One region of the Caldanaerobacter subterraneus subsp. tengcongensis MB4 genome, then DNA from elsewhere that is predicted to be linked to it. Evidence: predicted binding sites of a transcription regulator. Region 1 holds the regulator's gene; the other holds the start of a gene.

Evidence for each region. Region 1 encodes HrcA, which represses chaperone genes, less so after heat shock. Its sites were predicted from a motif close to ATTAGCACTCANNNNNNNTGAGTGCTAAT; they were not measured.
Region 2: groES (co-chaperone GroES) is a predicted target of HrcA. The motif match lies at 1,440-1,468, and genes of this name have one in related genera.

The regions. Positions count from the first base shown of each region.
Region 1 covers NC_003869.1:955,922-959,092, reverse strand. Annotated here, with positions in the region: gene dnaK (molecular chaperone DnaK) at 1-177, opposite strand, end outside; gene grpE (nucleotide exchange factor GrpE) at 196-810, opposite strand; gene hrcA (heat-inducible transcriptional repressor HrcA) at 824-1,855, opposite strand; gene hemW (radical SAM family heme chaperone HemW) at 1,961-3,088, opposite strand; gene lepA (translation elongation factor 4) at 3,085-3,171, opposite strand, start outside.
Region 2 covers NC_003869.1:578,543-581,713, forward strand. Annotated here, with positions in the region: gene TTE_RS02745 (hypothetical protein) at 308-1,258, shown strand; gene groES (co-chaperone GroES) at 1,495-1,779, shown strand; gene groL (chaperonin GroEL) at 1,793-3,171, shown strand, end outside.

The DNA of each region.
Region 1 (3,171 bases):
TATAGCCTGCCTTCTAGCCGGATGCCCTACAAGCCTTTCTCCTTCTTTAGTAAAAGCTACTACAGAAGGAGTGGTACGAGTTCCTTCAGAATTAGGTATTACTACGGGCTGACCGCCTTCCATCACAGCTACACATGAAAAAGTTGTTCCAAGGTCAATCCCAATCACTTTCCCCATCTCAATCAACCTCCTTTTTTATTTTGCTACCTTAACTAAGCTAGGTCTAATTACTTTATCTTTCAAATAATAACCCTTCTGGAACACCTCTATAATTTCATTCGGCTGTTTGCCTTCCACTTCCTCCTGCGCTAGGGCATGATGCTTGTAAGGGTCAAACATCTGCCCTTCAGCTTCAATTTCTCTCACTTCAAATTTATCCAAAACCTTTTTAAATTGTCTGTAGATTAATTCTAACCCTTCTCTTAAGGAATTATAATCTCCCTCATTTGCCAAAGCTCTTTCAAAATTATCAATAACAGGCAAAAGTTCTATTATCACCTGCTCCTGTCCATAACTTATCATTTCAGCTTTTTCCTTTTCTGTTCTTTTCCTATAATTATCAAATTCGGCTTTTATCCTCTGAGCTATGTCCAAATACTCTTTCGCTTCTTTTTCTTTTTCTTCTAATTTTTTCCTCAATTCCTCAACTATCTCCTCCAGAGAAGGTTCCTTTTTTTGTTCTACTTCTGTTTCTATCTTTTCTTCCACCACTTCTTCCGATTGCTCCAATTCAGAAGGAGGACCCTCTCCTTTTACCTCCTCGCTCATCTCTTCATTTCTTTCAATTTTGTCTTTTTCCAATTCTTCCACTTATATCACCCCGTCATACTTCATCATTGTATATCGAAGACAAGAGATTTGAAAGTTCTCTCGTCATAAGCGTAAGCTCGCTTATAAGCCTTCTGTAGTCCATTCGGGTAGGTCCTATTATTCCTATAGTTCCAACTACCCTATCATTTATTTTATAGGTGGTCTTTATAACACTGAGTTCTCTCATCTCTTCAAATCTGTTTTCTCTCCCAATTTTAACATCTACAAAGTCATCTACTGGTTCTAAAACTTCATTTAGTAAGGACTTATTGTCCAGAAGGCTTAAAAAATTCTTTGCTTTGTTCAAGTCCTTATATTCTGGAAAATCAAGAATGTGTAAAGTGCCATCAGTGTAAACATCTGTCTCCTGCAACTGCTTTAAACTCAAAAGTATGGTCTTTATAAGCTCATCCGCCATAAAAGCCATATCTCCTAGAGTGTCTTTTAGCTCCTTTTCAAGGAAGTTAAAAATCGCCTTTTCGCTTTTTCCTGCAATTTTGTCATTCAAGAGGTTGTTTAAAAACTCGAACACATTTCTATCTACACTCTGGCACAAATTCAGCAAATAATTTTTCACAATTCCTGTATCAGTAATCACTACCATTATCATCTTATTTGAAGCCACGGGGATAAGCTGCAACCTTTTGATCTTGTCAGGGTTTAGCTTTGGCATTTTTGCAACAGTGGTGTGGTGAGTTATATCCGCCAGAATTTTCGCATACTTTTTTACAATCTCATCGAACTCAGCTATGACCTCTTCTCTCACCCTCGGAGGAGGGCTTAAATCCTCCTTCATGAAATTCTGCAAAATAGTATCAACGTAAAATCTATAACCTTTGTCAGAAGGTATTCTACCAGCAGAAGTGTGAGGCTGCTCCAAATATCCCATTTCCTCCAAATCAGCCATTTCATTTCTTATTGTCGCAGAGCTTATGCCCATATTGTACTTTTTTGCAATAGTCCTTGACCCTATTGGTTCTGCCGTCATGATGTAATCAGTAACAACAGCAAAGAGAATCCTTTTCTTCCTATCATCTAACGGCATTTTCACCACCCCATGTATTATTAGCACTCTCACTCATTGAGTGCTAATCCATGTTTTTAAAATACCACTCTTATAATTTTTTGTCAATACTCATTTTAGGGTGCCTTAGGGCAAGAAATCTTCAAAAATCACATTTGAAACATCTATCCCTTTCTCTGTCAGCCTCACACAATCTTTATCTTTCTCGATAAGTCCCATCTTCTCATACTTAATGAAAATCTCCTCGTACCTTTCAAACATACTGATTCCAAACCTTTTTCTGAATTCCTCTTCGCACACCCCTTTTCTCATTCTTAAGCCCAAAAACATAAATTCTGACATTTTGTCTTCAAAGCTTAAGTTTATAATCTCTTCTCTAGCATCTTTTCTTTTCAAAATGGCTTCAATATATTTCTCTATTCTTTCTACATTGTTCCACCTTGTACCTTCAAAGTAAGAGTGAGCACCTGCTCCAAAGCCTAAATATTCTCTGCACTCCCAGTACAAAATGTTGTGTCTGCACTGGTATCCTAAAAGAGCAAAATTTGAAATCTCATAATGGCAGTATCCCTTGCTTTTTAAAAACTCTATTCCCCAGTGGTACATCTTAAGTTCCTCTTCTTCTCCCACCACAGGAAGCCTATTTTCCTTATAAAGTCTTCCAAAGAGGGTATTTTCTTCCAAAATGAGGCTGTAAGTAGAGATGTGTTCAGGTTTTAATTCTACAACTTTTGTCAAAGTTTCCTGCCACTCTTCAAAACTTTGCGTTGGCAGGGCGTAAATTAAATCAACATTCACATTGTCAAAATATTTTCTCACAAGAGCGTAGTTTTCAAGAAAGTCTTCTGCTGTGTGGATTCGACCGATATACTCAAGAAGGCGATTCTGAAAAGCCTGAAGTCCCATGCTTATTCGGTTTATGCCGTTTATCTTGTAAATTTTTAATTTATCCTCTGTCAAAAGCCCGGGATTTACTTCAATTGTAATCTCAGCATCCCTCGATACATTATAGTCTTTGTGAACTTCACTTAGCACTCTTTCTACATGGGAAGGAGGGAGGAAATTGGGAGTACCTCCTCCTATATACACAGAAATAACCCTAAAGCTTCTGTCGGAATATGTTTTAACCTCTTCAAGCAAAGCCTTTAAATAGTCCTCCATCAAGTGTTCATAGCCGGCGTAAGAATTAAAATCACAGTAATAGCATTTTTTCTTGCAAAAAGGAATGTGAATGTATATACCTATTTCCCTCATTTTTGGTCATCCAACTTTAAAATTGACATAAAAGCTTCCTGCGGTATTTCCACAGTCCCTATTTGTCTCATCCTCTTTTTACC
Region 2 (3,171 bases), 380 kb from region 1:
GCGGAGTGGATTTAAATGACTTTGTCGGGAGATACCCTTTTATTCTTCTTCATAATTCTCACTATCTTGCTAGATGTAAAATTTGAGATTGAAAGCCTGCTGTTCTTTTTCCTCCTGTTAGTGCTTCTGCAACAGGAAAAACCGAGGAAAAAAGTTAAAAAATTTTTGTGGTCTCTTGCTGGATACTCCTCTTTGTGCCAGGGATAATCGTCTTCGAAAAGAATTAGAAAAAAGGGGCAGTCTATAATAATAGACTAGCCCCCTTACATATATTTAATTAGCAGATTAAAACTAGGGGGAATCTGCCTTGCAAAGAGAGGTCTTGCTTAAAATAATTGCAATAGAACTCTTAATTTTAGCTTTTGTTAAATACCAGCTAATGGAAACAGAAGAGGAAGGACAAAAAGAAACAGATAAAGAAAAAGACAAGGGAAAGGCACAGGTTGAGACTCCAGAAGAAAAGAAAACCGACTTTTATGAAGTTATAACAAAAGGAAAAGAACTTATGAAAAGTGTAAAACCTTACCTTAATAAAAGGGACCAGTACTATGTAGAGATGTTTACAAAAATGGCTGAAATAGTTGAAATTCAAAAAGAACTTTTTTCATTATCTGAAGAAGAAGTCAAGGCAGAAGAGGAAAAAGAGCCTGATAAGATAGGGATTTTAAAGGCTGTTAAACCCTACATATCTGAAGATAAACAGGCTATAGTGGATAAATTTCTGAAATTTCACGAAGCATTGAAAAATCTCCAGGAGAAGATAGAGAAATTTTCAAAAGAGGAGAAGAAAGCCAACGTGTTTGGCAAGCTTGTGGAAATTTATGAAGCCATAAGGCCATTGATTCCTGAAGAAAAAGTGGAAGAAACAGATAAATTGGCAAGAAATATGAAATTACTAGAAGTTATTAATAAAGCTGAAGGGCTTATGAATAACATAAAAGAAGTTAAAGGCCAGACAAGAGGAGAAGAGAAGAAAGATTTTGAAAGCGAAGTAGAAGAAGAGAAAGTAAAGGAAGAAGTAGAAAACTTAGAGGGAGAAGAAGAAATTAATGGTAAACCTGATGAAAAAAAAGTAGAAGAGGAGGGAGAAACAGAAAAAGAAAAGGCATTAGAAGGGCTGTCAGAACAGCAAAAAGCTGTCATAGATAACTTAAAGTCCATGCTCACAAAGGAGCAGCAGCAGTACATGTACAACATGATAAATTACTTAAAACATCATAAATTAGAAAATTTGGAGGATAATAAAGAAGGGGAATAATTATTCCCTGTATTTTTTTTATTAAAAAATACAAAATAAAGAAACACAGTCTAAAACGATAAATAATGGCATAAAAACATAATAATCTGGGAAAAATCATAAATAATCGGCCAAAACAGCCCAAAATGGGCTATAATCAGGTTTGATATGTTTTACCACTTAAATTAATATAGAGATTGGAATTAGCACTCATAGAAGTTGAGTGCTAACAAAGGAAGGAGGAGGGATAAAGGTATATGAGACTAAAGCCACTCGGAGACAGAGTAGTAGTTAAGGTTATTCAGTCTGAAGAAGTCACAAAAGGCGGAGTTATTCTACCGGGCACAGCTAAGGAGAAACCGCAACAAGGAGAAGTTGTGGCAGTAGGACCAGGTCAATACATAGATGGGAAAAGAGTAGAGCCAGAAGTCAAAGTTGGCGATAGAGTGATTTTCTCCAAGTACGCTGGGACGGAAGTTAAATTGGATGGCGAAGAATATTTACTTTTAAGAGAGAGCGATATTCTAGCAATAATCGAATAAGGAGGTAGTGAAAATGGCAAAACAGATCAAATACGGTGAGGAAGCGCGCAAGGCTTTAGAAAGAGGAGTTAATGCTGTTGCTAATACTGTGAAGGTAACACTGGGTCCAAGAGGAAGGAATGTAGTACTTGACAAGAAATATGGAACTCCTACTGTTACCAATGACGGTGTTACAATTGCAAGAGAAATTGAATTAGAAGACCCATTTGAGAATCAAGGTGCTCAGCTTTTGAAAGAGGCTGCAACGAAGACAAATGATGTAGCGGGTGATGGTACGACTACAGCAACCCTTCTAGCCCAAGTAATGGTTCTGGAAGGGCTTAAAAACCTTGCTGCGGGTGCCAATCCAATGCTCTTAAGAAGAGGTATGGCAAAGGCTGTGGAAGCCGCAGTCGAGGGTTTAAGAAGGATTTCTAAGCCTATTGATAATAAAGAGTCAATTGCACATGTAGCTGCTATTTCAGCTGCTGATGAGGAAATTGGACAGCTCATTGCAGAAGCAATGGAGAAAGTTGGTAAAGACGGTGTCATTACAGTTGAAGAGTCAAAGACTATCGGTACAACTCTTGAAGTTGTAGAAGGTATGCAGTTTGACAGAGGTTACATCTCACCTTACATGGTAACAGATGCAGAGAAGATGGAAGCAGTACTTGAAGAGCCTGTAATACTCATCACAGATAAAAAACTCTCTAGTGTGCAAGACTTATTGCCATTGCTAGAGCAAATAGTACAGCACGGAAAGAAACTTCTCATAATTGCTGATGATGTGGAAGGAGAAGCTTTGGCAACATTAGTTGTTAACAAGTTAAGAGGTACATTCTCCTGCGTGGCTGTAAAAGCTCCTGGTTTTGGCGACAGAAGAAAGGAAATGCTCCAGGATATTGCTATCTTGACAGGTGGGCAAGTAATTTCTGAAGAGTTGGGTTATGACTTAAAAGATGTGACATTAGATATGTTAGGCCGTGCAAGACAGGTAAAAGTCACAAAAGAACATACAACGATTGTAGGTGGAGCAGGTAATCCAGAAGATATCAAGAAGAGAATTAACCAGATAAAGGCTCAAATTGAAGAGACTACTTCAGATTACGATAGAGAGAAATTACAGGAGAGACTTGCTAAACTAGCTGGCGGCGTAGCAGTTATCCAAGTAGGTGCTGCAACAGAGACAGAGCTCAAAGAGAAGAAACACAGGATTGAAGATGCATTAGCAGCTACAAAAGCAGCAGTAGAAGAAGGTATAGTGCCTGGTGGTGGAGTAGCACTTCTTAACGTAATAGAAGATGTGCAGAAAGTAGTTGACTCATTAGAAGGAGACTTCAAGACAGGGGCCAAGATAGTATTGAAAGCTTTAGAAGCACCTGTAAGGCAGATTGCTGAAAACGCAGGAGTTGA